Regions from separate parts of the Shewanella sp. ENK2 genome, predicted to be linked through region 2. Evidence: predicted binding sites of a transcription regulator. Region 2 holds the regulator's gene; each other region holds the start of a gene.
What was found. The regulator sigma-54, encoded in region 2, starts transcription at its own class of promoters, with help from an activator protein. The targets are predictions, from matches to a motif close to GTTGGCACGNNNNTNGNNT.
Positions count from the first base shown of each region.

Region 1: glnA (glutamate--ammonia ligase) is a predicted target of sigma-54. The motif match lies at 2,216-2,234, and genes of this name have one in related genera.
Region 3: ACGEDC_RS09085 (HAD-IIB family hydrolase) is a predicted target of sigma-54. The motif match lies at 3,698-3,716, and genes of this name have one in related genera.

Region 1 is NZ_CP171406.1:2,181,259-2,191,740, forward strand. It holds gene typA (translational GTPase TypA) at 39-1,856, opposite strand; gene glnA (glutamate--ammonia ligase) at 2,327-3,736, shown strand; gene ACGEDC_RS09720 (hypothetical protein) at 4,029-5,576, shown strand; gene ACGEDC_RS09725 (LysR family transcriptional regulator) at 5,666-6,607, opposite strand; gene ACGEDC_RS09730 (carbohydrate-binding family V/XII) at 6,824-9,046, shown strand; gene ACGEDC_RS09735 (dicarboxylate/amino acid:cation symporter) at 9,140-10,351, shown strand.
Region 2 is NZ_CP171406.1:1,232,046-1,242,527, forward strand. It holds gene murA (UDP-N-acetylglucosamine 1-carboxyvinyltransferase) at 1-43, opposite strand, end outside; gene ACGEDC_RS05525 (BolA family protein) at 57-308, opposite strand; gene ACGEDC_RS05530 (STAS domain-containing protein) at 334-630, opposite strand; gene ACGEDC_RS05535 (MlaC/ttg2D family ABC transporter substrate-binding protein) at 627-1,286, opposite strand; gene mlaD (outer membrane lipid asymmetry maintenance protein MlaD) at 1,299-1,769, opposite strand; gene mlaE (lipid asymmetry maintenance ABC transporter permease subunit MlaE) at 1,809-2,594, opposite strand; partial or broken gene ACGEDC_RS05550 (ATP-binding cassette domain-containing protein) at 2,581-3,377, opposite strand; partial or broken gene ACGEDC_RS05555 (calcium/sodium antiporter) at 3,603-4,546, shown strand; partial or broken gene ACGEDC_RS05560 (KpsF/GutQ family sugar-phosphate isomerase) at 4,771-5,591, shown strand; gene kdsC (3-deoxy-manno-octulosonate-8-phosphatase KdsC) at 5,593-6,156, shown strand; gene lptC (LPS export ABC transporter periplasmic protein LptC) at 6,153-6,713, shown strand; partial or broken gene lptA (lipopolysaccharide transport periplasmic protein LptA) at 6,778-7,323, shown strand; gene lptB (LPS export ABC transporter ATP-binding protein) at 7,518-8,249, shown strand; gene ACGEDC_RS05585 (RNA polymerase factor sigma-54) at 8,454-9,938, shown strand; gene hpf (ribosome hibernation promoting factor) at 9,963-10,250, shown strand; gene ptsN (PTS IIA-like nitrogen regulatory protein PtsN) at 10,253-10,482, shown strand, end outside.
Region 3 is NZ_CP171406.1:2,038,490-2,048,971, forward strand. It holds gene dmeF (CDF family Co(II)/Ni(II) efflux transporter DmeF) at 1-328, shown strand, start outside; gene ACGEDC_RS09070 (MarR family winged helix-turn-helix transcriptional regulator) at 332-748, shown strand; gene ACGEDC_RS09075 (tetratricopeptide repeat-containing diguanylate cyclase) at 943-2,772, shown strand; gene ACGEDC_RS09080 (hypothetical protein) at 2,968-3,423, opposite strand; gene ACGEDC_RS09085 (HAD-IIB family hydrolase) at 3,764-4,615, shown strand; gene ACGEDC_RS09090 (glycosyl transferase) at 4,617-5,837, shown strand; gene ACGEDC_RS09095 (sugar phosphorylase) at 5,902-7,644, shown strand; gene ACGEDC_RS09100 (methyl-accepting chemotaxis protein) at 7,725-9,179, opposite strand; gene ACGEDC_RS09105 (molybdate ABC transporter substrate-binding protein) at 9,787-10,482, shown strand, end outside.

The DNA of each region.
Region 1 (10,482 bases), 950 kb from region 2:
CTGAGCGGGTTTTCATATTCAAATTACGTTAGCTAAACTTAGCTACCAGAGCGGCTAGCACGCTTACGGTCATTTTCTGTTAAATGACGCTTACGAACACGAATATTTTCAGGTGTTACTTCAACTAACTCATCATCATCGATGAACTCAAGTGCTTGCTCAAGTGTCATTTGGATGTGCGGAGTTAACACTTGTGCTTCATCTGTACCTGATGCACGCATGTTGGTTAGCTGCTTACCTTTCAGACAGTTAACAGTTAAGTCGTTAGAACGTGAATGAATACCAATCACTTGACCTTCGTAAACTTCTGCAGCGTGACCGATTAATAGACGACCACGGTCTTGTAAACCGAATAATGCGAATGTTAGGGCTTTACCTGTTGCATTAGAAATCAATACACCGTTAGCACGTTGACCGATGTCACCGCCTTTCACTGGACCGTAATGGTCGAATGAATGGTAGATAAGACCTGTACCAGAAGTTGCAGTCATGAACTCAGTTTGGAAACCGATTAAGCCACGGCTAGGAATGATGAAGTCGATACGTACACGACCTTTACCATCTAGTTGTAGATCTTTCATGTCACCTTTACGCATACCTAATTTTTCAATTACGGTGCCTTGGTGCTCTTCTTCAACGTCAACAGTTAATGTTTCGAATGGCTCGCACATCTCACCGTCGATTTCTTTGGTGATAACTTCTGGACGAGATACTGCTAATTCGTAACCTTCACGACGCATGTTTTCAATTAAGATAGAAAGGTGAAGCTCACCACGACCAGAAACACGGAAACGATCTGGAGAATCAGTTTCTTCAACACGTAGTGCAACGTTGTGGACTAGTTCTTGTTCTAGACGCTCAAGGATATTACGTGATGTAACGTACTTACCTTCTTTACCTGCGAACGGAGAAGTGTTCACTTGGAAAGTCATTGTTAACGTTGGCTCATCAACTGATAATGCAGGTAATGCTTCAACTTGGTTAACACCACAAACAGTGTCAGAAATCTGTAAGTTACCTAAACCGGTAATCGCAACGATATCGCCGGCGTTGGCTTCAGCAACTTCGTGACGGTCTAGACCCATGTAACCTAATACTTGGCCCATTTTACCGTTACGAGTTTTACCTTCAGCATCAACGATTGTGACTTGCTGGTTAGTTTTAACACTACCACGCTTAATACGACCAACACCGATAACACCTACGTATGAGTTGTAATCAAGTTGAGAGATTTGCATTTGGAACTCACCTTCAGCATCTGCATCAGGAGAAGAAACCTTCTCAACAATCGCTTGGAAAAGCGGTGTCATGTCTTCGCTTGTTTCTTCTGGATCAAGAGTCGCGAAACCGTTTAATGCAGAAGCGTAAACGATAGGGAAATCTAACTGTTCGTCAGTTGCACCTAGGTTGTCGAATAAGTCGAATACTTGGTCGATAACCCAATCAGGACGTGCACCTGGGCGGTCAATCTTGTTGATAACAACGATTGGCTTAAGGCCTTGTGCGAATGCCTTTTTAGTAACAAAGCGAGTTTGAGGCATTGGGCCGTCAACTGCGTCTACTAATAATAAAACTGAATCTACCATAGATAGAACACGCTCTACTTCACCACCGAAATCGGCGTGACCAGGAGTGTCTACGATGTTAATACGGTAGTCGTTCCATTTGATGGCAGTGTTTTTTGCCAGAATGGTGATACCACGTTCTTTTTCAAGATCGTTAGAATCCATTACACGTTCTGCGGCTTCGCCTCGACTTTCAAGGGTGCCTGACTGAGCCAATAGCTTGTCTACCAAGGTCGTTTTGCCATGGTCAACGTGAGCAATAATGGCGATGTTACGTAAATTCTCTAACACGGATAAAACCTCTATACCATCAAATAAAAAATAGGAGTTTATAGGGCTGATAAGTATAGCCACTATAAAAAAGCGTGCCATTCTACTCCACCGAGCGCCGAGTAGATAGGATTATTTTTGAACAGGTCGTTTTTAATAAAAAATTAAACACTAAAGATAGAAGATAAAAACGAAAAAGGATCATACTGCCGCAATAAAATGACGCTTTAATGAACTAGATCAATTCATGCGCTAAAAACCCTGCACCGAAATGGACTTTTGCACCAATTGTGATCATAGTGGTGCACCGTATTTGTGCAATATGGCTTTTCCTATGGCTAGTGATTTTTTTATTAAGCTTTAAATCAATCACTTACCTTTCTGGCATGGAAATAGCTTTTAATTGAACAAATTCGCAAAGCAGATAGTTTGTCTGACGAATAACAAGATTATATTAAGGGACAACCCTTTACCCTACCGGAGGCTTAAGAATGTCAGTTGAATCAATATTAAAACAAATTGAAGAACTAGAAGTTAAGTTCGTAGATTTACGTTTTACAGACACTAAAGGTAAAGAGCAGCACGTCTCTATTCCTTCTCATCAAGTAAACGAAGATTTCTTTGAAGATGGCAAAATGTTCGATGGTTCATCTATCAACGGTTGGAAAGGTATTAACGAATCTGACATGGTATTGATGCCAGATCCTTCTTCTTTCTTACTTGATCCGTTTACTGAAGAAGTGACTGGTCTTATTCGTTGTGACATTTTAGAACCTTCTACTATGACAGGTTATGAGCGTGACCCACGTTCAATCGCTAAGAAAGCAGAAGAGTATTTAAAATCTACCGGTATTGCTGACACTGTATTAATTGGTCCAGAGCCAGAGTTCTTCTTATTTGACGACGTTAAGTTTGGTACTGACATGTCAGGTACTTTCGTAAAAGTTGACGCGAAAGAAGCGGCATGGAACTCAGGTACTAGCTACGAAGATGGTAACACTGGTCACCGTCCATTCGTTAAAGGTGGTTACTTCCCAGTTGCACCAGTTGATTCATCACAAGACATTCGTAGTGCAATGTGTCTAATTCTTGAAGAATTAGGTCAAGTTGTTGAAGCGCATCATCACGAAGTTGCTACAGCGGGTCAAAACGAAATTGCGACACGTTTCAACACGCTGTCAAACAAAGCGGATGAAATCCAAATCATGAAGTATGTTGTTCATAACACTGCTCATGCATACGGTAAAACGGCGACATTCATGCCTAAGCCAATTGTTGGTGATAACGGTAGTGGTATGCACGTTCACCAATCTTTAGCTAAAGATGGCGTTAACTTATTCTCTGGCGATAAATATGCAGGTTTAAGTGAAACTGCACTTTACTACATTGGTGGTATCATCAAGCACGCTCGTGCATTGAATGCATTCACTAACCCAAGTACTAACTCATACAAGCGCCTTGTACCGCATTTCGAAGCGCCTGTAATGCTTGCTTACTCAGCACGTAACCGTAGTGCTTCAATCCGTATCCCAGTGGTACCAAGCCCTAAAGCTCGTCGTATTGAAACACGTTTCCCAGATCCAACCGCTAACCCATACTTAGCATTCTCTGCATTGCTAATGGCTGGTCTTGACGGTATCCAAAACAAGATTCATCCAGGTGAAGCAATGGATAAAGATCTATATGACCTACCTGCTGAAGAAGCGGCTGAGATCCCACAAGTTGCAACGTCTCTAGAAAACGCACTAGAAAACTTAGCAGCTGACCACGAATTCTTAACTAAGGGTGATGTATTCAGTAAAGACTTTATTGAGTCTTACATTGCACTTAAGTCTGAAGAGTGTGAGCAAGTATCTCGTACTACTCACCCAATGGAATTCCAACTTTACTACAGCCTATAAGCCTTGGCTTAACGCTCATGTAAATTGGCCATAGGCTAAATTCAAAGCCCTTGATGATTATCATCAAGGGCTTTTTTATTGGTTACTTTTCGCCTTATCTCATTCCAAATTGAATTGTATCAATATGTATCTGATAACTTTTGGTTATGATGCTAATAAGGATTAACAATTATTCACCTTTCATTTTAGTCACTAATATACGCTCCATAACAAGCGCTTACACAGTCAGGTGACGGTATAGCAACAAGGTGGGACCACTCATCCTCAAGACTAAATTTAATGAGAGAAACAAATGAAAGTTAAACTATTAACCACGCTCGTTACTGCTGCTTTAATGACAGCTTGTTCATCAGATTCTTCATCTCCAGAAAGTGATTACAGAACCATTACTGTTGGTTTTGACTACGGGTTAATTATCGATCCTATGGCCACAGATGTTGCAGGTTCTGCTAGCGATCATTTATTAACTGATGATTATTACCTTCTTATTAACGGAGTTGATAATAAAGAAGAAGCGATTGGTCCTTTCAGTATTGATGATAGTTATATCTTTGAAGTAAGAGATGGTTACCATTTAGAAGTTGTACATGGTGAAATCTTAGAAAAGTTAGAAGCTGAAGTCACAGATGAGTATTCTGTAGCGGGAAATATGACGGTAGCGACAGATATCGATTCGTACACAATGACGCTTGAGAATAGGCATTTTACTTATGTGACGGTTGATTCAAGTGAAAAAATCGACAACATTAAGGTTAATGGTGAAGAGCTATATGACAGCGAAGAGAAAAGCTACTTTCACGCATTCGTAAATGGTGAAATATACATTATCGAAGGGGTTACAGAAATGGGACCTTTCGAACAAGAATTAGAAGCTGTAGTAGGCCAACATCATAAGTGGTACATCATTGAAGGTGATGGTGGTTTCGAAATTGAGAACGATTGGGATATTGTTGATCGACCTGCTGAGCCTCAAGAGCCAACTATTCCAGAGCCGGATTTTAGCTATAAGGGGTTAGAATTGGTAGCCCTTGATCCTGAAACTGCTACTTATACCGCAACTGTGAACTCTGAAGCGTTTCCACAGACTGGCTTATTAGTGCCTTCTGATGTTTCTATTGCTCAAGTTAAATTTGAAGCATGGATGAAAAAAGACGATGAATTATATGGCTACACCAATATTTGGCTATCTGATGGCGTTGCAACTAAATGTGCGACCATTTTTAGCGATGAAACTGTGAAGTTTTACGACACGAATTCGTGTAGTGCTGGAGAAGCTGAGAACTTCAACTCTTGGGCAGAGTTTACGGAAGAAAGAGACGATTTAGCGTTTCAAAAAGGACGTCATGAGTTTGGCTTAGGCTTGGTGAACATTATTCATCGTAATGCTCAAGCTCAAGAGGATGATGTCGTTCAAGTACATATGTCATATGACGTTATTGTAGAAGAGGATTGTGATTATCATCGTGTTGATAATGGCACGTGCGTAGGACAAAGTGTGGAAATAAAAAATACCCAGTCACGTACTTCAGTGGGTATTCAAATAGAAGGCTTTGAAGCAGGCGTGACAACGTTATCAGAGTTAGCTAACCCGCAAGTTTCATTAGAGAATGAACAAGACGCGTTCATTAACTTTTATTGTAAAGCAGGGCTGCAAGCAGACAGTATTAGTTATCAATTAACTCAAGATTGGGACACATTTACAAAAGCTAACCAAGATTGTGAACTTGTGTCGTATCAAGGTTTTGATGCTTTAGGTAGTCATGCGGTTCTAAGAAGTGGCAGCACGACACTAAATCAACATCAATTTAGTCTTTCTAATTTCGAAATTGTTAAACAGTAATCGGCCTAGAGCTTGATTAATGAGGTATTGATTGTGTTTCAATACCTATTTACCTAAATTTAGCCATTTGGTTGCTCACGCCCAGTACTTTATTGTGCTGGGCTTTTTTGTGAACTCTCATCAAATACTTGTGCTATAAGGTGGCTAAGCCAATTCATTAATGGACTGGAACGATTTTTATAGTGGATATATGTAGCAATGTCTTGCTGAAGCCATTTTTCTTTGTTTTTAAACTTAATAGCACGTAATTGAGGGTAAAGGCTCATATCAAGAAAGCCAGATAAAGGCACAATCATGTCTGTTTTACTCACGGCCTCAATAACAGCAGAAGGCAGTTCTGAACGAAACTTAATAGAGTAATCTAGATTATATTTTTCAAAGACTTGTTGAGCAAAAGTGCGAGTGGCATTCCAATCTGCTGCGATGATAGTGGCAAAGTCAAATTCGGCAGCTTCAGGGATAGTGATAATATTCTTTTTACAAGGGTGCCCATTTCTCACGTAGCATTTAAACGTATCTTGAGCTATCACAGTTTCAGAAATCTCTCCAGGCAACTGACTTCCTTGATAATTAATTCCTAAATGTATTTGATCTTGTTGAATACTAGCTAAAGTGTCATTAGACCATTTATACATATGAACTTTGCAGTTTGGTGCCGCAGCATGAATTATGCCATACAGCTTACTGCCGATACTGTTGAGTAAGAATGAAGAAAGGGCAATATTTAGCGTGTCATCTAACGCTTCAGGTGAAAAAACATTGGCACTGTTAATCGCAATTTCAAGATTTTGGTAGATTGGGCTAGCACTTTTATAAAGCTTGTCAGCAAATGACGTAGGCTCAAGGCCAGTAGATATTTTCACAAACAACTCTTCATCAAAATGATGGCGAAGCTTTTGTAGTGATTTACTGATAGCGGGCTGAGTGACGAATAAACGATTGGCGGTTAAACGCATATTTCGTTCTTGGTACAAAATGAAAAAGACATGTAACAGGTTCAAATCAAGGTTCTGAAATAAATTTTTAGCCATGGTTTTGCCTTTCATTTTGCTGGTGAATCTAATCTAGCAGTTATCCTCTACTTACCTCAATTTATAGTTGTATTTTATAAAGATTTTTCCCTTTTGCAGTTAATTGTCGGTATATTAATTGTGCAATCAAATGGATTAATCGTTGCTACTGTTCGAAGCGAATTCAGCACAGCCCGTTATACTCAATATTACGCCAGCTAAGACTAAGGAAGGATAATGATTAATTACGCCAGTCATCGATGGTTTCATAAGCTTTGCATTAGCTTGACGCTTTGGATTTGTTCCTTTTCTGCAATGGCTCTCGAATGGCCTCAAGAAGTCGAAACTAAGCTAGGTACGTTAGTGGTATATCAGCCACAGCCAGAATCGCTTGAAGGTAATGTGCTGCAAAGTCGTGCGGCTATGTCATTTGAAGTGAAAGACCAAGCAGACCCAGTATTTGGCGCTTTTTGGTTTAGTGCCAGAATCGATACAAATGATGATGTCACTACGGTTCGCAATATTCAGGTGACAGAAGTACGCTGGCCGTCATCAACTGAAGAAGATCAGCAAACCTTTACCGATACGGTATCTGAAGCATTAGCGAGCACCAGTTTTGAAATCTCAATGGCACGCCTTTCTGCCAGTTTAGAAACTGCAGACCAAGTTAAACGCAGTTTAGATAATATTAAAAATGACGCGCCAGAAATTATTTTCAGCTCAAGGCTGAGTGTGTTGCTGTCTTATGATGGCGAACCTCAATTCCGTGATATCGACAATAGTGATTACGAGCGAATACTGAATACGCCATTCGCAGTGGCTAGAGATAAAAAATCTAAAAAACTGTACTTGAGCAGTGGGACTTATTGGTACGTTGCGGACGATCCAATGGGGCCTTGGCAAGTCACTCTTTATCCACCTGAAGACTTGGTCAGTATGGTTAATACCGAAGATGACGAGCCAGCTAAAAGTACGGCTAATGCGCCGCACATTATTACTTCTGATGAACCAACTGAGTTAGTCTCGACAGATGGTGCCCCTAAATGGCTGAGTCTGATTGATGGTAAGTTATTGTACGTTAGTAATACCGAAACACCGTGGATTAGAGAAACCAGTTCAGGCGACATGTATGTTTTGCTTTCTGGACGCTGGTTTAACTCGAAAAAACAAGCTGGTCCTTGGGCCTTTGTGAGAGGTGATAAGTTACCTGAAAGCTTTAATGATATTCCACCTGAGTCTGATATTGGTGGCTTGAGAGTATCAGTTGCTGGCACTGATGAAGCGAATCAAGCGATGCTCGATGCGCAAATTCCACAAACTGCAGCCATTAAACGTGATGAAGCCAAGCTAGAAGTCGAATATGACGGCGAACCTAAGTTTGAAGCTGTAACTGGCACAGCCGTTTCTTATGCTGTGAATACCTCTACCCAAGTCTTGTTGATTAATAAGGTGTATTACGCCGTTGATAATGGTGTGTGGTTTACATCAAAAACGGCTAAAGGTCCGTGGATTGTTGCTGATGAGATCCCGAATGAAGAAATCGCGCAAATACCGGCTAGCTCACCTGTTTATAACACGACCTATGTGCAAGTTTATGATTCAACCCCAGAGGTGGTGTATGTTGGATATACCCCAGGTTATATGTGGTCGTATCCATACTATGGCGTACCGATTTACGGTACGGGTTGGTATTACCCACCTTATTGGGGCCGCTATTATTATCCTCGTCCACCAACCTGGGGCTTGCATGTTGGCTATAACCCGTGGACAGGCTGGAATGTGGGTGTGACCTGGAGTAATGGTTTTTTCCGTGCAGGCGTCGTGTGGGGCGGAGGTTATGGTTATCATCGACCTTATCGTTGTTGTGGTGGTTACTACGGTGGCGGGTATCGCCGTCCTGTAGTGATCAATACTGGTGACATCAACATTGGGAACAGTATCAATGTCGGTAATCGTACTAAAATTTCCAATAGAATGAATAAAGCTAATATTAATGGTAATCGAGTCGGTCGAGATAACTTATATCAACGCCCTGCGACCCGAGATCGGTTAGCCAGCCCTGCAATTGCTAATCAAAACCTTAAAAAAGCGACGCACAACAAGAATCGTACAAATGATGTGTTTGCCGATAAGCACGGCAACGTGGCTCGTGATAATCAAGGTAAGTGGGAAAATCGCAGTGATGGTAAATGGAATACTGCGCCGTCTACTCGTGATTTGAGTAAACCTAGCAGTGTAAGCAAGCCTTCAACTTTACCGTCTAGTCGTCCATCGACTCAGCCCACGTCTAGGCCTTCTACTATGCCGTCAAGTAGGCCGACAACACGACCTTCAAATATGAATAATTCAATTAACCGTAGCCGTCCTACTGGCGGCTTTGATCATCAAAGTTTGAATCGTTCACGACAAGCTCGTCAATCCGGTATGGCAAGAGAAGGTCATGCTAGGGGACGTCGCTAGTTCAGATGAATAAAGCCTGTTTTTACAGGCTTTATTCACTTCTGCATCATTGAAATAAAGATTGAAATCAGATGTTAATAATGGAATGGATTTATGTGGAACACACTTAAAGCTTATCGCTCATCGATAATTCTACTTGTGGCGTTAATGCTGGGTGGGATGTTTGGTTTTTTACTGCCAGAAATGGCAATAAAACTTAAACCTATCGGGCAAATTTTTCTGAATTTATTGTTCATGATTATCGTGCCATTAGTTGCAGTTAGCGTTATGTCATCGATTGCCAAAATGACTGACTTAAAAGCATTAGGGGCGATTCTCGCCTCGATCATGGCGGTATCAGTGATGATGGCTATGATCCCCGCAATTGGCATTGTGTTGTTAGCACTGGCTTATGATCCTGCTCAAGGGGTCACGCTTGAGCTAAAAGAGACTGTGGAAACCGCAGGGAGTATGGATTTTGTAAGTTTATTGACAGCGAATGATTTTGTGGGGTTATTGTCTAAATCGAATATTTTGGCATTAATTATTATGTCAGTGATTAGTGGCATCGCCATTGGTCAATCAGGCGAAGATGGACGTAAAGTTTCTGCGTTACTGGATAGCTTAAATACAGTCATCATGAAAATCATTGCCATATTAATGTATCTTGCGCCCATTGGCTTAGGGGCCTATTTTGCTGCCACTATGGCCAGCCAAGATGCAGAGTTAATGGGCACCTTTGCCCGTGCCGTGGGATTATTCTTGGTGGCGACTCTGGTCTACCTCACCTTAGGGTCAACTGTATACGCATGGCTTGGTGGAGGTATTCAGGGCGTAAAGCGCTTTTGGCAACATATGCTGGCACCAGCAGTAACAGCATTGGGCACCAGTTCATCACTTGCGACCTTACCGGTCAATATTCGCAGTGCCAGCAAAATGGGCTTGAATGAGCAGATTGCTGAGATAAGTTTGCCGTTATTGGTGAACTTAAATAAAGGCGGTGCAGCAATGATCACGGCTTTGAAGATAGTGTTTATATACTCGTTGCTGGGGATGGAGTTTACCTCTGAGGTATTCATGCTCACCATTTTAATTTCGGTGTTGTCTGCGTTTGTGATAGGTGGAGTCCCGGGAGGCGCTTTTCTTGGAGAAATCTTTATTGTCACCACCTTGGGACTGCCCCTTGAGGTGATCCCTATCTTGGTGATTCTGGGAGCAATTACAGATGCGGCATCAACCGTGATTAACGTAGTGCATGATTTAACCGCAACGCAGATTATTGAGCGAATTAATGGTAAACAATATCAGGCCGAATCAGTCGGTTAAATCGTTTATCAATCAGCGTGTTTTATTATCTAAATAACCAGGTTTGATGATTGTGAGAATGGCTTTTACTGCTTATTGCTATAGGCCATTCATTACAACTAGAGTAACTATTCAGTTTTCGACGCTAATGG
Region 2 (10,482 bases):
CTCCAGAAAGTGGCTTACTGGCTTTAATTGTTAATTTATCCACACTGACTCTCTAATTACATATTAAATAATTTTTCACGCTTCCACTGTGTCGGCGTAAATGTTTTGATGGTCAGCGCATGTAATTCACCACTAGCAATATGGTCATTTAATGGTGCATAAATCGTTTGCTGCTGCTTTACTTTGCTCATGCCATCAAAACATTCGCCAACGGCAACAACTTTATAATGACTTCCATCTGAAGTGACATGCACTTCATCAATCGTTAGTGCTTCTGTTAAAATCTGCTCGATTACTTTGCAATCCATGAAATTGGTTACCTTAAATTCAATGCTAGTTTTCTAGAAAAAAGGATTCTAAATCATATAACTCAATGAGTCTTTTTAGATGTTTACTCGGATGTGCCAATCTCCTTGGCTGAGTGGTGTTTTTACTGCTTTTACCTAAACTAACCAGCTCAAGTAAAAAAGCGACGCCTGCGCTGTCGGCATACTCTAAAGCAGACAAGTCTAACACCTGAGTCGAATCAGTAAACAACTCTTGTCGTTTTGGCCATAAATCGATGACCTCTATTTGCCTTAATTTCCCTTTAATTTCACAAATGTCACCTTGCTGTAAAAACTCAATCACGCAGCATTTTCCTTATCCTGTTTGTAATTGATTTCTTGCTGGGTCTTCTCTTTAAGCATCTCAATCACTGAATCAACCCCTTTTTGGCGAATAAGGTTGGTGATTTCTGACTGTTTAGATGCCAGCAAACTGACCCCTTCAGCGACTAAATCGAATGCTTTCCAACTGTCATCTTTTAGGCGTCTAGCCTTAAACATCACCTTAATTGGCGGACGACCGTCTTCAATGATTTGCACATTTACATCAACAAACTTTTCATTTTCGAATTCACTAGCTGGAGAAAATTGCACTTTTTGTCCAGTATATTCGGTGAACGCTTGCGCATAAGTCGCAACCAGATACCCTTCAAATGCATCAACAAAACGCTCTCGTTGCTCTGGTGTGGTGTCGCGTAAATACTGCCCCATGACTTTATAAGCTGCATACTTATAATCCACATAAGGCATTAACTCTTCGCGCACAATGACTTTCAAATGACTCAAATCAGCATCAATGAGTGCCTTATCAGCATCAAAACGCTCAAAGGTTTTACTGGATACTTGCTGGACTAATTTAAAAGGGTCATGGGTGTCGATCACTTCGCTAGCCTGTACTGGCAAAATGATGACCGCGAATAAGACACAAACACGCCATAAACGTATGAAAAATTGGCTCATGATACTCTCCTATTAATCCTTCGAAGAAACGCTATACAGAAGTTGCCCAATTAAATCTTCTAATATTAATGCTGAACGAGTGTCATGGACTCTATCGCCATCCGCTAGCATCTCTATATCATCATCCATAAAACCTGGGGTTAAGCCTAAGAATTGTTCCCCAAGTAAACCCGAGGTTAAAATCGATAAGCTACTGGTTTCAGGGAATTGATCATATTGCTTGTCCATCGTTAACGTTACCACGGGCACAAGTTTTTTAGTGTCTAAGGTTATATTTGTCACGCGGCCAACGACAACTCCGCCTACTTTAACTGGCGAGCGTACTTTTAACCCGCCAATATTGTTGAACTCTGCCTTTAAAGTATAGGTAGCTTGATTGGGTTTTAGTTCTACGTTGGCAACATTGAATACCAAAATACAAAATGCCAGCAACCCAGCGAGCAAAAATACGCCTACGAATAATTCTACTTTCCTTGTCAACATACGCTTCAACCACTTAATTTATGAACGTTAAAAATATGACTACTGACCAAACATGATTGCAGTCAGCAAGAAATCTAATGCGAGTACGACCAAACTTGCTTGCACCACGGTCGAGGTAGTGGCTTTGCTTATCCCTTCAGGGTTTGGCGTGACTTCATACCCGCGATATAAAGAAATCCATGTCACAACCACACCGAAGAAGGTACTTTTAATCAAGCAATTTACAATATCCTGACGCCACTCAACCGACGCTTGAAGAATTGACCAAAAAGACCCGCTATCAATGCCTTTCCATTCTACCCCCACTAAATGACCACCCAATATTCCAACAAGGCAAAACATCATGGTTAATAATGGCACTGAAATCACTCCAGCCCAAAAGCGAGGTGCGACAACTTGCTTCAACGGATCGACGGCCATCATTTCAAGACTAGACAATTGCTCAGTAGATTTCATTAATCCAATTTCAGCTGTCAATGCTGAACCCGCTCGACCAGCAAATAAAAGAGCTGTGACCACTGGGCCAAGTTCACGCAATAAACTCAAGGCAACCATAGGCCCTAGGCTTTCAACAGTACCAAAATCAGCAAGTACGGTATAACCTTGAAGCGCTAACACCATACCAATGAATAGACCTGATACGACGATAATCACCATTGAGCGCACACCAAGCACATAAATTTGCTTGAGCAGTAAAGGAAGCCCTTTTTGCAATCTAGGTAAATGGGCAATTGCCCCCCACAGCATAAGACCAGCCCGCCCTAAACCAGCGATAAAATCTAATGCGTAGCGACCGATGTTTTCAATGCGGTTAATCACTCCCATTGAGCATCTCCTGTTGGTAATCTTCGGCAGGAAAATGAAATGGCACAGGGCCGTCAGGATTACCTTTGATAAATTGCTCAATTTGACGATTATCAGAAGCACGTAATTCTTCAGGAGTTCCTGAAGCAATGACTTTTTCTCCGCGATGACGTAAACATAATCGGCAATACTCAGCACGGCGTCCACATCATGAGAGACCACCACTGAAGTTAAATTTAAGGTATCTGATAATTCGCTTATCAATTTCACCAGCATACCCATGGAAATAGGATCTTGGCCTGCAAATGGTTCATCATACAAAATCATTTCAGGTTCTAGTGCAATTGCCCGCGCCAACGCTGCCCTTCTCTGCATTCCACCAGACAGTTCATTAGGGTGCATCAGTGCTGCGCCTCGAAGCCCAACCGCTTGTAGCTTCATTAACACAATTTTACGAATAAGCTCTTCAGGTAAGCCTGAATGCTCTCGCAGGGCAAATGCGACGTTATCGAATACATTCATATCGGTAAATAACGCACCACTTTGAAAAAGCATGCTCATTCTTTTACGTAATTCGAATAATTGCGGACGTGTTAATTGATGAACATTTTCACCACTAAAAAGTACCTCACCACTGTTAGGCGTTAATTGGCCACCAATCAATTTGAGTAAGGTTGTTTTTCCGATGCCACTCGGGCCCATAATCGCTGTCACCTTCCCTTTGGGAATGCTCAAGCAAATATCATCAAAAATAACACGTGATCCACGATTGAACCCCATGTGGCGAACTTCGACCAATGGCATTGCTGAATCTAATAATTTGGAATCGGATATTGAAGAAATAATAGCCTTCCTGGCGCATGTGGTGTAGAGCTGAATTGTACGAAATTGTGTAAGAACCTACAACAAATCAATCACCATGAGTTACAATCCACAACAATTATCGCATCAGCTCATATTTTTGTTAAAATCCTGCACAAATATCGCTATTAACACACGTTTTGGAACCACATGCTTTTTAATATTTTAATGCTAATCGCTGGATTAGGCGTATTAGTTTGGAGCGCAGATCGCTTCGTATATGGCGCAGCCGCTTTCGCTAGAAACCTTGGCCTACCTCCAATGCTGATTGGATTAACCATTGTGGCCATGGGAAGTTCTGCTCCTGAAATGTTTGTGGCTGCAACAGCGTCGATGGAAGGGATGAGTAATACTGCCGTTGGAAATGTCCTAGGTTCAAATGTTGCTAACATCACCTTAATTCTTGGTATTACAGCACTTTTAGGTGCTATATCAGTTAGCTCACAAACCCTTAAACGTGAAATTCCGTTAATGTTAGCGGCAACTGTGTTAGCCGGATACCTCATTCATGACGGTATGCTAACCCGATTTGAAGGCACAGTGCTTTTGGTCGCTTTCTTCTCGTTAATGGGTTATTTCATCTGGCAAGCACTGAGAAATAAGCAAATAGATCCACTATCTGACGAATCTGATGCAGAGATCCCTAAAAATGTACCTACATTACATGCTATTATCTGGATTATTGTTGGCATGGTTTTGCTACCGCTTTCTGCTGACTGGATGGTAACCGGCGCTGTAGGCATTGCAAAGACATTTGGGTTATCAGATTTAGTCATTGGTTTAACCATTATTGCAGTGGGAACAAGCTTGCCTGAATTAGCAGCATGCGTAGCTGGCGTATTAAAAAAGAAGATGATCTCGCAATTGGTAACATTGTGGGTTCGAATCTATTTAATATCCTAGCGGTACTTGCTATACCAGGATTGATTGCCCCTGGGGAAATAGATGCCAATGCTGCTGGCCGTGATTTTTACATGACACTTGGTACCAGTGCAGCCCTTGCTGTGCTCGTATTATCAAGTGGAGCGAAGAAACAATTAACTCGCTGGCATGGCGCCATATTATTAGTCGTCTTTATTGCGTACCAGATTGTCTTATTTCAATCTCAATAACGGGGCATAAAGATGGGTCACTCACCATTGTTAAAGACTCATTAGCATTGGAAAAAAACGAGAAACATATGATAAATCAAACACAGTTGCGTCAATGGGGTCGTCAAGTCATTGATATTGAAAAAACAGCGTTAGATAACTTATATCAGTACGTTGATTCAGATGCCTTTGGCCAAGCTTGTGAACTAATTTTGCAGTGCAAAGGTAAAGTGATTGTCATGGGCATGGGTAAATCAGGCCACATTGGCAATAAGATTTCAGCTACATTGGCCAGCACAGGAACGCCTGCATTTTTGTTCACCCAGGCGAAGCAAGCCATGGTGACCTAGGTGCACTGGCTAAAAATGATATTATCTTAGCAATTTCTAACTCTGGTGAGTCGAGTGAAATTTTAACCTTGCTACCCGTTATTCAGCGCATGGGTGTTCCAGTGATTGCGATCACGGGTAAGCCTGAATCTAACATGGCGCGGTTATCTAAACTGCATCTTTGCATTGAAGTACCAGAAGAAGCTTGTCCATTAGGATTGGCGCCTACTTCAAGCACTACCGCAACCTTGGTAATGGGCGATGCCCTAGCCGTCGCATTATTGCAAGCCAGAGGCTTTACTCGTGATGATTTTGCATTATCACACCCAGGTGGATCATTAGGACGTAAACTCTTACTTAAAGTATCAGACGTCATGCATCATGGAAGCGATGTTCCGCAAGTTAATAGCCAGGTTTGCATCACAGAGTCACTATACGAAATATCCAATAAAGGACTAGGCATGACTGCCGTTATTGATGACAACCAACAGTTAGTCGGTATCTTCACCGATGGTGATTTACGCCGAGTGATTGATGCCGAAGTCAATTTACGCACCACGCCAATCTCACAAGTGATGACCCCTAATTGCATTACCATCAGAGCTGATATTTTAGCAGCACAGGCCTTACAAGTGATGGATGAAAAAAGTATCAACGGCTTAATTGTTGTTGATGAAAATCAACGCCCAATTGGCGCACTTAATATGCTTGATATGGTAAAAGCAGGAGTCATTTAATATGTCGAATAGTCAAGTTCATCAAGGATTATATGGCCCTGTATCAGACGATATTTGGCAACGCGCTAAAAAAATCAAACTCCTGATCTGTGATGTTGATGGGGTCTTTTCTGACGGGCGTATATATTTAAGTAACGCAGGGGAAGAGTTGAAAGCTTTCCATACCCGTGATGGTTACGGTATTCGATCGATTTTAACTAGCGGTATCAATGTTGCCGTTATCACAGGCAGAAAGTCTGCCATTGTCGAAAATCGAATGACGGCGCTAGGTGTTAGCCATATCTATCAAGGGGTAGATGATAAGCTCACACCATTTAAAGAGTTACTCAGTATTTATAATGTAACGCCAGATGAAGTTGCCTATATCGGTGATGACATGGTTGATTTACCCGTTATGAAAGAAGTGGGCTTAGCTGTTTGCGTAGCAGATGGTCACCCATACGTAAAACAACATTGCCAAATGATCACTCGCATTAATGGCGGTAACGGCGCTTTACGTGAGTTAACTGATTTACTGCTTGTTAGCCAAGACAAATTCGAAACCGCCCACGGAATGAGTATATGAGCCGTACCACCCTCGCTATTCTCGGCTTCTTTGGTGCAGCATTAGTTTTATACTGGCAAGTGCAAGTGAAGCGTAGTCAAATGGAAGCCAATAAGCTTCCCGATCCCGCGCGTCCAGAATTCATCGCTAATGACTTACGAAGCACAGAATTTAACGAGCAAGGATTAGTACAAAGCCGGGTTTCAGCAAAACACATGGAACACTTTCAGCAAACCAATGAAACCCTATTCACTGAGCCTGTATACCTTATCTATCCAGAAAACGGCGAAGCTGAGTGGCAATTAACCGCTGAATTAGGCAAGCTTAATAAAGAAACCGGTAAAGTGGTGCTAGAAAAAAATGTTATTATTGATGCAATAAACATCAATGAACCAGTACAATCGCTAACCACAAGTATGCTTGCGTTAGATTTAAATACCATGATCATGACGTCTGATCGACAGATTAATGTCTCAGGACAAGATTTTAAAATACAAGGCTTAGGCCTTTATGCTGATTTAAATGCCGAAGAGTTAGAGCTTTTAAGTCAGGTAGAAGGAACATATGAAGCAAAGTAAAACACTGACATTTTCACTCAATAAGCTTATGAAAACAGACTTTATTAGAAAAAGTATTCTTGGTATGAGCCTAATGGGATTGAGCTTAGTGACAGTCACCGGCGTTCATGCCAAAGAAGGTGATTTACAACAAGAGCTTAAAGTCGCTGCCGTCAGCCAAAAAGCAGATATTAAAAATAACCAAGTGATTTTCTTCGGCCCAGTGAATGTGACGCAAGGCACCATTAATATTAATGCCGATCAATTACGTGCATTCAGTGAAGAGTCGGGTGGCAAAAAAACCATGATTGCGACAGGTAATCCAGCCACATTCTCACAAGAACTCGATGATGGCCGTATCGGTACCGCAAGTGCAAACGAAATAAAATATGAGCTTTCGACCAGTATTTTAACCTTAAAAGGCAATGCAAAACTTGACCAGGCAGGCAGTCAGGTTACTGGTAATCTCATTAGCTATAATATTGATAAACAGCAACTGATCGCTGAAAGCACAGGTGAAGGAAAAGACAGAGTTATCACAATTTTTCAGCCAGAAAATTACCCTGACTTGAATAAAGAAAACGAAGAACTTGATAACTCAGACGAAGCGCCGTTAGAAAATAATGATTCGCTTGATAACCCAGATGCTGATACGACTGATAATGTACCTAACAATGTAACTGAGAATCAAACAGTGACTCCTGAGGCAAATGCTGTTGAAACTAACACTGATGCCCTCCTTGAATCAGTCACCCCTCAAGAATCTGATATTCAAAACTCAACCAATGCAGACATAACGACCCCTGCGGCAGAGCAAAAGCAATAATGACACAAATTACCTTAACAGCTGAAAACTTAGCAAAAAGCTATAAAAGCCGCCAAGTTGTCAAAAACGTTAGCCTAACCGTTAAAACGGGTCAGATTGTTGGTCTTTTAGGGCCAAATGGTGCAGGTAAAACCACAACCTTTTATATGGTTGTAGGCTTAGTCAAAAGCGATAAAGGTCGTATTTTGATTGATTCTGACGACTTGACTGCAGACCCAATGCATTTACGTGCTCGTAAAGGTATTGGTTACTTACCTCAAGAAGCCAGTATTTTTAGAAAACTCACTGTGCACGATAACATCATGGCAGTGCTGCAAACCCGCAAAACCTTATCGAGTGAGCAACGAATCGAAGAATTAGAGCACTTATTAGAAGAGTTCAATATTACCCATATTCGTGACAGCCAAGGTATGGCTCTATCAGGTGGTGAACGTCGACGTGTAGAAATAGCACGCGCTTTAGCCGCCAATCCTAAGTTTATTTTATTAGATGAACCATTTGCGGGTGTTGATCCTATCTCTGTGATAGATATTAAGAAAATTATTCAACAACTAAAAAATCGTGGTCTTGGAGTATTGATTACTGACCATAATGTCCGTGAAACACTTGATGTATGTGAGCGTGCGTATATTGTCAGCCACGGAGATTTAATTGCTGAAGGTACACCTGCTGAGATCTTAGACAATCAGCAAGTCAGGTCAGTATACTTAGGTGAGCAATTCAAGCTATAGTTAGCATTCTTTAGTGTACAAGTATGGCATTTTCGCGGCCAACCAGTCCCACTTTTTAGCGTTATACACTAGACTCAAAACTTAACGCTAATTTTTGGCAAAGTAGAACCCAAGTTCGGTTAAAGTCTAGCTAACACTTACAAAGGTGCTAGACCCATAACATTGTAGTCGCGATGATGAAATTCAATTAGGGATAAGCGGTAAATGAAAGCCTCACTCCAACTTAAAATGGGTCAACACCTGACAATGACCCCGCAGTTGCAACAAGCCATTCGCTTATTGCAACTTTCCTCTTTGGAGCTACAGCAAGAAATTCAGCAAGCACTTGACTCAAATCCTCTTCTTGAGCTTGAGGATGAGTTTGCCAAAGCAAAAGAACCAGTCAAAGACAATACTCAGCAAACTGACACCGATTTTAGCGATAACAGCCAAGTCAGCGTAGAAAAAGACACCTCATCAGTCGATACAACAGAGTCACTTACGAAAGAGTCCATGCCTGAAGACTTACCAATGGATACCACTTGGGATGAAGTCTACACCGCCTCTCCTAACTCAGGTTCTGGCGCTGTAAGCCGTGATGACGATATGCCATTTCAAGGTGAAACGACTGAAGGTTTATACGAACATTTAGAATGGCAAAAAAACTTAACCCCATTTTCTGAAAATGACCTCGCCATTGCGACAGCCATCATCGACGCAATTGATGATAGAGGTTACTTAACTCAATCAACAGAAGATATTCTCGATGCACTCGGTCTTGAGGATATTGAACTTGATGAGGTTGAAGCCGTATTAAAGCGTGTACAACATTTTGATCCAGTGGGTGTCGCTGCAAGAAATTTAAGCGAATGTTTGATGATTCAATTGGGACAATACCCAAGCGAAATCCCTTGCATAGAAAATGTAAAATTACTGATATCTGAACACCTAGATTTAATAGCAGGTCGTGATTTCAGATTACTAATGCGTAAAACCAAGCTTAAAGAAGATGATTTACGCGAAGCGATTCAATTTATCCAAACACTGAACCCTCGCCCAGGGTTACAAATTACTCCAATCAAAGATGAGTACGTCATCCCAGATGTCACAGTGTTTAAAAAGAATGGCCGTTGGGTCGTAGAATTAAACCCAGATAATATGCCTAAAATAGGCGTAAATCAGCAATATGCCGCCATGGCAAAAGGCTCAGCCAATCAAGCTGACAGCCAATTCATTCGCGGTCACTTACAAGAAGCCAAATGGTTTATTAAAAGTATTGAAAGCCGCAATGAAACCCTGTTAAAAGTGGCAAATTGTATTGTTCAATTCCAGCAAGGTTTCTTTGAGTTCGGCGAAGAAGCCATGAAGCCTATGGTTTTAAATGATATTGCCGAAGCGGTAGAGATGCATGAATCGACCATCTCACGGGTTACAACTCAAAAATATATGCACACCCCTCGCGGCCTTTTTGAACTAAAATACTTCTTCTCTAGCCACGTAAGTACCGATGATGGCGGAGAGTGTTCATCTACAGCAATCAGAGCCTTTATCAAAAAGCTGGTCGCTGCAGAAAACCAGAAAAAGCCACTTAGCGATAGTAAAATGGCGACGCTACTGGCTGAACAAGGGATCAATGTTGCTCGGCGTACGATCGCCAAATATCGTGAAGCAATGCTCATCCCTCCCTCAAACCAACGCAAAAGCTTATAAGCCTTTGTTATTGGAGGATGATCTATGCAAATTAACCTGACTGGACACCATATCGAAATTACTCAATCTTTACGTGAGTATGTGCAAACTAAATTTTCAAAGCTTGAACGTCACTTCGAACAGATCAATAATGTTCACGTTGTGCTCAATGTACAAAAGTTACAACAGATTGCCGAAGCTAAATTGCACCTCAAAGGAGGTGAAGTTTTTGCCGTATCTCAAAACGCAGATATGTATGTCGCAATTGACGCCCTGATAGACAAATTAGACCGTCAGGTAATTAAACACAAAGAGAAGTTAATTAAACACTAACGATGGAACTTCGCACCATCCTGCAGCCGGCGTGCACTACCTGTGCCACTCCGGGCAGTAAGAAAAAGGTACTGGAACTTATCAGCAATTTAATGGCTGACCAGTACCCTACTCTATCTTCACAAGCTATTTTCGAAAGTTTAATAGCACGTGAAAAAATGGGTAGCACAGGTATCGGCAATGGCATTGCGATTCCACATGGGCGTTTAGACGACATTGAATCGCCGATCGC
Region 3 (10,482 bases), 810 kb from region 2:
TTATGGTTGGCATTGGCTTGATGCCGTGATGGGGATGGTGGGTGCAATTGTGATTACTAAATGGACGCTAGGATTAATGAAGCAAACCAGTCCTGTGTTATTAGATGAGAGTATTGATGCTGAATATAAACAGCAAATTGAACAGGCATTAGCCCCTTATGCTGATGTCAAAGACATGCATGTTTGGAAGGTCAGTGGCCACCATTATTCGGCGGCGATAACATTAGTTGCTAAACAAACAACTTATTCTTTGCATGAATATAAGACCTTATTAAATCAGTTTGATAAAATCCATCACCTGACACTTGAAGTACACCCTATGAGATAAGCGATGCCAAATACTGAACTGCTAAATCAAACCATTACTGAATTTTATGACAAGATGTCCTCTTGGGAGCAATCGGTTGTAAAAGAGACTGGCTACAGTTTAGCTCAGACTCACACTATAGAAGTGTTGGGAAACTTTGGCGCGTTAAGAATGAATGCATTAGCGCAAAAACTGGGGATCACCACAGGTACGTTAACTGTACAAGTCGATAAATTAGTGAAGCTTGGGCTGATGGTACGTTGTGCTGATCCTAAAGATGGTCGAGCCACATTATTGAACTTAACCGAGGACGGCCTGGCAATTCATCGCCAGCACCATCAGCTACATGTCGAGTTAATGCAAGATTTAACCTTAGAGATGTCTCCATCAGAGGCTGAAATTTTGATATCTGCTATGCAAAAAATGAATAAATTATTTTAAAACTGTTAACTAGGCACTTTGTTACCAATGTAACTAAAGGTAACATTATCCCCATACAATCAATGCTTTAATATAGACGTATTATCATGTTACCCTGCTGGCAAGCATAATACGAAAGGATGATAAAATTGGGGCGGTATATGGATGTATTGTTATCAAGAGGGTGGATCTTCTGTTTATGCGGATGCCTTCTGATGTTCACTACTGAAGGATTAGCAAACCCCACACTTAATCAGTTAGAAACTGATGTTTATGCCGTTACTCCCGCCGAAGCAATTAACTTGCTGGATCAGTTTGATCTGAACAATCATGATTTTACACCTGAAGAGCAGGCCAAAGTGTACTTTCTGTATGGACAGATACACGAAAAGCTACGCCAGCTCGACCTCGCCATCAGTAGTTATGATAAAGGTATTGCCCTAGTAAAATACCTCTCGATCAGTGAGGTGTTAATCGACAGCCATTTAGAGCGTTCATTTGCTTGGTATCTTAAAGCGAATGACCCCGCAAGCTATTGTCCTGATAGACACCAAGCACTCGAATATGCCCGTAACTATGACAATGCAGAATTATTAGCTAAGGCGATGACACAAACTGCCTTTTGCTTTATTGAACCAGACAATGTCTATAAGGGCATAGACTTATTAGATGAAGCATTGCTGATTGTGGATAGAAGTGACAATTTGAATGTCAATCGTAAGGCAATGATATATAACGCCACAGGCAGCTTATATCGTCGTGTAGGCTTACACCAACGCGGCTACGAAAACTTTCAAAAAGCGTATGAAACTTGGAAAACCATTAATGATATTGAAGACATGTTCAATATGCAGCACAACATGGTGAGCCAAGCGATTAAGCTAGGTGACTGGGATAAAGCCGAAGATAATATTCAGCAGCAATTTGAACTTGCTCGTCAGGCCACAAAGCCAAATGATCTGTTATTTTTCTCCCATCTTAATGCTGGCAGAGTGGCGCTAAGAACCTTTGATTTTAATCAAGCGGTATTGCATCTCGAAAAAGCCATATCGTTAAAAGACACCACTAAAGAGCAGTATTTTGTCACAAGTGGGTATTTGTATCTGGCGATTGCGTATGTTCGTAGTGGTAACCTACCTCGCGCTGCGGAAATGGCACAGATATTTAGGCAAAATAAAAACTTCCCTGCCAACATGAAAGCCATGTTTTTAAAAGCGGATGCGATTATCGCCCTTGCGGCAGGCGAGTCGAATAAAGCTGCTAACTTGTTTTTGGAAGTTATTGATGTTGAGAGGGAAGATAATCAAAGCATTATCGATAATAAGGTACTGACAACGTCACTTGATCATAATATAAAACTAGCGAGTTTTGAGAATGAGTTATTAGCCAATCGCTTAGCCATTAATGAACTCAACTGGGCCGCCGTTGCTGATAAAGAACGCATTAGCGATCTAAAGCTAACCTTATTTCTGGTCTTGGCCATTGTATTGTTTAGTGTGATTTTAGTGTTATTGCATTCTCGAAAGACGTTGAAAAAACGTGCTCAAACCGATTATCTCACCGGATTATCAAACAGAGGCTATACCTTCCGAAAAGGCCAGCGCATTATAGAAAGAGCCATCAAAAAACAGCGCCCAGCCTCAGTGATAATTTTTGATATTGATAACTTTAAAGCAATTAATGATCGCTATGGGCATCATATTGGTGATTTAGCGATTAAAGCGGCAGCCAAACGTGCAAGCAGTTGGCTCAAAAAACAAGACTTAGTCGGGCGTATTGGTGGAGAGGAGTTTTTGATTGTATTAGACAACACCACGCTGGACGAAGCCTTTACCATCTCAGATAGGTTGAGAAACGGTATTGCGGCTCAATCATTTCACTTTGATGGGATTGAAGTGGAGTTTACGATTAGTTTAGGCGTCGCGACATTGAGTGCTGGTCAGCCATCAAATTTATCCGATCTTACCAAGCAAGCAGATGATGCATTATACCAAGCGAAGTTTTCTGGTAAAAATAAAGTCTACCTTGCTCCCCAATGTGCTTAAAGCTCAGTTAACGAGGCGAGAGTATATCCAACAGTGCAAAGAAATAGATAAAAAAGCAAGCAACGAAACCCTTGGAGTGGATGCAATGTTTAGTTGAGTGAAACATTCTCGTTGCCTGCCAATGTCTTTCGACGTCAGAATGATAAGTGAAAGGTCGCAAAGGCCAAACTCGCATTTGAAGGATCAGACCCTCACTTACATATCATCCATACGATTAACCGCTTGAGCTAATTGTCGATGGCGTTGATTAAGCGAATCAGTGATGTTCTGTAATTGAATCAGCAAATCTTGATTGGGGATTACGTTGGTCGTGACATTAAGCCAAACGATGATGTTTTCATGAAGCGTGTCGACGTGCTCCATCAACTCATGGGTTTTGACATTAGAGGCAACATGTATATCTTTTGTCGCACTAATAATACTTTTCTCGATATCTTCATCTATCCATGTGTTAAGCAGTGACTCTGGCATTCTCAATTTTATGTCGCGTATGTACTGGATATTTTCACGTTGTTTTTGAATTAAATAATGCAGCAACATCCGAGATCGTTCAGTTTCTGTTTCATCTAATAAGCGTTCACACGCCATCGAAATAGCTTCATAAACATCAATCAAATGATCTAATACCTCAAAAGCCTGGTTAAATCGCATGCTCACTCCTTACATAGCGGGTTTCATGAGTTCAAATAAGCCATTTCTAGGTTAAATTTCAGCCCTAATGTAATGACAGTTTATTAAGGTGTAGTCGATAGTGTGAACAATGTAAAATTGCACCTTTATAGTGCGTCGATGATGTAAAAGTCAGCACAACATTGTTTGAATCTTGAATTTTTAATCCTATTTATGATTCCGTGCATTAATAAATTAACATTTAAAATCAATGTCTAAAGTCAGTAATTAACCAATTTGGTGCATTTTATATCAAGCTGGCATGTTCCCTGTAACGTTTAATTTAATCACACAATGATTAGCGAAATGGCAGGGGAAGAAAATGACGACTCAACCGCTTATTTTTACCGATATGGATGGCACTTTACTCGACCACTATGACTATAGTTTTTCGAGTGCAATTGGCGTGATAGAGGCGTTGGTTGAAAAACAAATTCCTATTATTCCCAATACCAGTAAAACCTTTGCTGAAATGGAAAAAATTCAACAAACCATTGGTTTTAATTCTCCATTTATTTCTGAAAATGGCGCCGTGGTATATATCCCAATTGGCTACTTTGAACAACAACCTGAAGATACTGTGACCGAGGGGTATTACTGGGTTAAAGCCTTTTGTGAAACAAGGCAACATTGGCTCAGTCTATTAGATAATCAAGCAAGTGAATTTGCAGAAGACTTCATTGGCTTTTCATCACTCAGTGCTGATGAGCTATGTGAACTCACCGACTTATCCGCAGAGAAAGCAGAACTGGCCTTAGTAAGGCATTACTCAGAGCCGCTATTGTGGACGGCTGATGAAGAGCGCAAGCAACGCTTTATTGACCATATGCAGAAGCTTGGTGCCAATATGTTGCAAGGTGGTCGATTTTTGCATGTGGGCGGCCATACCGACAAAGGGTGTGCAATGAACTGGCTGGCACAGGTTTATGCTAACGCATATCAGGTAGGGGTTAACACAATAGCATTGGGCGATAGCGGAAATGATAGTGCCATGCTTGAAGCCGCCGATATTGCGATTCAAATTAAGTCACCAACCCATACTTTTCCAACAATTCAAACCAGCAATAAAACCATGCAAAGCCGCCACTACGGTCCCAAGGGCTGGGCTGAATGCTTGCAAGCGTTATTACTTGATTCTCCCACCCCAAGTTTATTTACAGCTGAGGAGGCATAACATGGCTGACTTTTATCAGAATGGCATTGTGACCACATTACATAATTTAACCCAGCGTACCCATGAGGAAATGGAAAAGGACCTCATGAAATTTGCCAAAACTCGACCACTAGGGCTAATTTTACCTTCGCTATATTCAGAGCTGGAAGGTGAAGCGTTACCCAATATCATTAATAAATTGAAAGATGTGCCGTATTTATCGGAAGTGGTAATAGGTTTAGACCGAGCTGATAAAGAGCAGTATCAGCAAGCGCTAAAATTCTTCAATCAATTACCGCAACATCACCGAGTGTTATGGAACGATGGGCCAAGATTACAAGCACTAGATGCAAAACTCAGTGCACTGGGTTTAGCGCCCAAAGAGTTAGGGAAAGGACGAAATGTTTGGTATTGCATGGGCTATATTTTAGCATCAGGCAAAACTGAGTCAGTCGCCCTGCATGACTGTGACATCGTCACCTATGAAAAGTCATTGTTAGCACGCTTACTTTATCCTGTTGCTAACCCGCAGTTTAATTATGAGTTCAGTAAAGGTTATTACGCCCGCATGTCAGACGGCAAAATTAATGGTCGTGTGTCACGTCTGCTGGTCACGCCATTGATCAAAGCGCTGCAAAGAGTCGTTGGCCATAACGATTACCTTGAATACATGGACAGCTTTCGGTACCCACTGGCAGGTGAATTCTCCTTTCGACGTGATGTGCTAAATGATTTACGTATCCCGAGTGATTGGGGCTTAGAAATTGGCGTGCTCAGTGAAATGCACCGTAACTATGCCCACAACCGTATTTGCCAAGTCGATATTGCCGATAATTATGATCATAAGCATCAAGATTTGTCGCTCGATAATGCCGAAGCGGGGTTATCAAAAATGTCGATAGATATTACTAAGGCGTTTTATCGCAAACTGGCTACCCAAGGTGAAACCTTCAATACAGAAGCCTTTAGAACATTAAAAGCAACCTATTATCGTATCGCCTTAGATTACGTGGAAACCTACCATAATGACGCATTGATGAACGGGTTATCAACCGATATTCATACCGAAGAAAAAGCCGTTGAAATGTTTACTCAAAACATTGTGACAGCAGGTCAGCGCTTTTTAGATAACCCAATGGAAACGCCATTCATGCCAACATGGAGCCGAGTGATCAGTGCTATGCCTGACGTACTTGAGCAACTTAAATCGGCAGTAGAAGCGGATAACGCTGAGTTTATGTAATGAATAAGGTCGATAAGGCTGGTGGGCTGCCAGTCTAATCTGATAAACGTTAGAAGATAGGCTTATGACAGAAATAGAAAGTTTAAAGCATAAACTGATTCAACAGCTTGGGTGCATTTATAAAGATGTTGAGCTAACACAAAGTTATGATGAACTTGCTGATGTGTTGGTCGATATTATGCGCATTACTCAAGGTGGCTTTACTCCTCGACCATACAGTAATCATTGGTCTGAAAAAGATGTGGTAGTGATAACCTACGGCGACAGCATTATTGCAGCAGATCAAAAACCGTTGGCTACGTTATCCGACTTTATGGATACGCATCTTGAATGCATTAATGCGGTGCATATTCTGCCATTTTTCCCATTTAGTTCGGATGATGGCTTTGCTGTTATCGATTACTCAAGCGTCAATGATGGCTTGGGTGATTGGTCTGATATTACCGCCATAGCGTCAAAGCGCAGACTCATGTCTGATTTAGTCATCAATCATTGTTCTAGTCGAAGTGCTTGGTTTCAGAACTTTATCAAGTGTGAAGGTATTGGGCATGATTACTTTTTTACCGCCAATGTTGACGATGATTTATCTCAAGTGGTTCGCCCAAGAACCTCTGCGTTATTAAGGCCAACTCATACAAGTAAAGGCTGGCAGCATGTCTGGTGTACCTTCAGTCATGATCAAGTGGATTTTGACTTTAGAAATCCACAAGTGCTTATCGAATTTACACGTATCATTAGGCAATACCTTGATGCCGGCGTGAATATTTTCCGCCTTGATGCCGTGGCATTCTTGTGGAAAATTGCCGGCACGAAATCAATTAACTTACCGCAAACCCATGAAGTGATCCGTTTATTACGCACTTTAATAGAGCATGCTCAACAAGATGCAGTCGTGATCACCGAAACCAATATTCCCAATACTCAAAACCTGACTTATTTTGGCAACGCCAACGAAGCGCACTGTATTTATAATTTCTCATTGCCGCCTTTACTGATTAATACTTTGATTACAGGAAGCTGTTTGTATTTAAAACGTTGGCAAATGAGCATGCCTCCAGCACAGGATGGCACCACTTATTTTAACTTTATTGCTTCACATGATGGTGTGGGTTTAAGGCCTGTTGAAGGGATATTAGAGCAGGATGAAATTGACAGTCTAGTAGAAACCATGGTGTTGTTTGGCGGTAAGATTTCCAGCCGAACGAGCGAAGATGGCCATAAAAAGCCCTATGAAATGAACATCGCACTCATCGATGCCTTGCAAGGTACAACGAAAGGCAAAGACCAATTTGGTTTAGCGCGCTTTACCTGTGCCCATGCCATTATGTTGGGGCTGGAAGGGATCCCTGGGATATATATTCATAGCTTACTGGGCACCGAAAATGATTATGAGAAACTGGCTAATACCTCTCATAATCGCTCTATTAATCGTCATCGCTGGGATGCAGAACAATTGAATGGCTTGCTTGCCGATGACAATAGTACCCATGCTAAAGTGCTTGCTGCACTGACTAAGCTGATAACTATTCGAACCAATCAAGCTGCATTTAATCCTAATGCGACTCAATTTACCTTGCACTTAGGGTTGCAGTTATTTGGCTTTTGGCGTCAGAGCCGCGATCGTAGACAGAGCATTTTTTGTATCAGTAATATTTCAGACCAAGCGATAGATTTACCCTTGGCCGAGCTGAACTTAATTGGTACCGAAACCTGGTTTGATTTGATTGACGGCGAAGTGATCCACGATATTACTGCTACGCAATTATTAGAGCCTTACCAAACGGTTTGGATTAGTAACGTACCTTAACGATCAAAGCCTATTAACGAAAAACACAATGAGGCGAAGATGTGATTCGCCTCAATGAGTTAGCGAGTACTTAAGTCGGCTTATGATTTAGCCAAACGATACTGTTTTAAAATATCATCTAATCCAACAGATGCTTGAGTGAGTTGGTTTGCAATGGTCACTGAGCGATGTGATGTTTCATGTATCGTTTCTGCTTGGCTACGAATGTCATGCAGTTGCTGAGCAATATCACGAGAAGCTGCGCTTTGTTGCTCAGAAGATGAAGCGATTTGCGAGCTCATATCAAACACATGGTTAATTGAAGTGACCATGCCATCAACATCTTCACCTACCGAGGCAATGGCTTGTTGCCCTTGCTCAGCTTGTTTAACAATGTCTTCAGTAATATGCGATAAGGTGCCCGTGTCTTTCTGTAATCCTTCTATCATGGTTTGTATTTCTACTGTCGCTTGCTGAGTGCGACTAGCCAAAGTACGTACTTCATCGGCAACGACAGCAAACCCACGACCTTGTTCACCCGCTCGTGCCGCTTCAATGGCAGCATTAAGCGCCAATAAGTTAGTTTGCTCAGAAATACTATTAATCGTGGTGACCACTTCACCAATATTGGCAGCAGCTTTTGATAGCTCATCAACAGAGATAGATGCCTGCGAGATGCGACCTGTTAAAGTGCCAATACGATTGACGGCTTCACTGATTTGCACTTGGCTATTGTTGGCTTGCGATGAGCTTGTTTGAGTTTGTTCACTGGTACTGCTTGCATGGTGCGAGACAGCTTCAATCGCCGTGGTCATTTGCGACATTGCCACCGATACTGTATCTAAAAAGTTATGTTGATACTCAGTAAGTTGCTCACTTTGCTGCGCTTGCTGATTAAATTCTTGTGCAGCATTAGACAAGGTTTGCGCATTGGCTGCAATGGCGGTCACCATTTCGCTCATGTTATCGGCACTGCGATCAATTTCTCGGGCAATAAGACTGAAATCATCCGTACCAAAAAAATTAAGGCGACAGGTTAAGTCACCTTCAGCAAGACGTTTGATGGCAACATACATGTCCCATAGTCCGCCACCTAACGAAGTCGAAATCCAATAACACAGTAGGTACAGAGGCAGTAAACCGGCAAATGCCCAAATCAGCATGCTGCTTGCGCTGGATAAGGGTTCTGCCTCTAATTTAGCGACATTCACTGTTAGAATTAACGCTGAGTTATTGACGGGTGCGCTAACGGTAATGTTGTCTTGATAGCGTGTAGCCTGAGTTAATTGGCCAACTTTTGCATCAATGAGATGAGCGAAATCAACTAATGCTTGTTCATCAAGCCCTTGAGCTTGAGCGCTTTGTGCAAAAGCATTGACTCTGGATTGAGCGAATTGCTCTGAACTGTATTCAATTTGATTGGTGTAATTGACGTATTGAGTCATAGCTATAGCGGCGGTAATCGCGGTGACAAGAGCGCATATAACCCAAAACTTACCGTTTAAACTGAGCTTAATGAGTACAGCATCTACTTTACGAAAGCTAATTTGTTTCATGTCGAGCATTCCTTTAGTCAAAGCAACAATCTAGCCCTGACATTAAGTTGCAAATGCGGTCAGTGCCTACAATATATTCTGTAAATTATATTGATAATTTAATTCATCAATACAAAGTGTTACATGTAATAAGCTGGCATGTTACCGAGTATTACCAGTGAATAAATCGAGACAGATCTCAGTCTGACTGTCACTGATTATTTTTTATCTTTTTTTAGCGATTTATCTGTTGATTAATTTCACGTTACATCACCAATCAAACCCAATTAATTGGTTGAGCTAAGTGAGGTGACATAAACACATTGTTTATTGGCACTGATAAAAGAGATATCGGCGCAGATAACAAAAAGTTTAGCGAGAAGTGCTGCGTCATTGGGCTAATAATGTCATGTCAAATAGCGAGCGATAGTCACTAACGTTATGTTATTTACCGCTGTTTTCCTCTATGTAAATTATTGATGTGAATGTTTGATTTTGCGATGAATGCCGAGTTTATTTTGTGCCGAAAAGCATAGTGTAAGCGACTGAGAATAATGTAACGGCATGAATCAATAGTGATTAATGCCAAATCATTGACCTTAAAATATTAACTTGTGAGCGAATTAACATGAAAAAATGGTTAGTCACCTTAGCTGTAATGAGCAGCTTCTCAGCGAGTACGGTTGCCGCTGAGACAGTAGAGTTTAGAGCTGCAGGAAGTTTAAAGACGGCAATGACGGAAGTCGTTGCTCAATATCAAGATCAATATGATGTAGCAGTGGCGTCGCAGTTTGCCCCATCTGGATTATTACGTAAGCGAATTGAGCAAGGCGAGCATGTCGATTTGTATGCATCAGCAAACATGAAACACCCAACGACTCTCAATAAAGCTGATAAAGCAGGGCCTGTAGTGCGATTTGCTGGCAATAAGCTCTGTGCCATTGCCCAGCAAAATGTCTCACTTACCAGTGAGCAGTTATTGGATAAAATGCTAAGTAAGGATATTAGAGTGGGCACATCGACACCCAAAGCGGATCCTGCGGGTGATTATGCTTGGAAGTTATTTGCCAAAGCTGAACAGTTACAAACTGGTGCAGAGCAAACATTACAACAAAAAGCGTTACAGCTAACAGGTGGCGAACACTCAGCTAAAGCGCCTGAAGGGCGTAACCCTTATGGTTGGGTAATGGAAAATAATCAGGCAGATATCTTCTTAACCTACTGTACCAATGCGGTATTGGCACAAAAAGAAGTGCCAGCGTTACAAATTATTAGCGTGCCAGAAGCATTATCTGTTGGCGCACAATATGGGCTAACGCTTGTT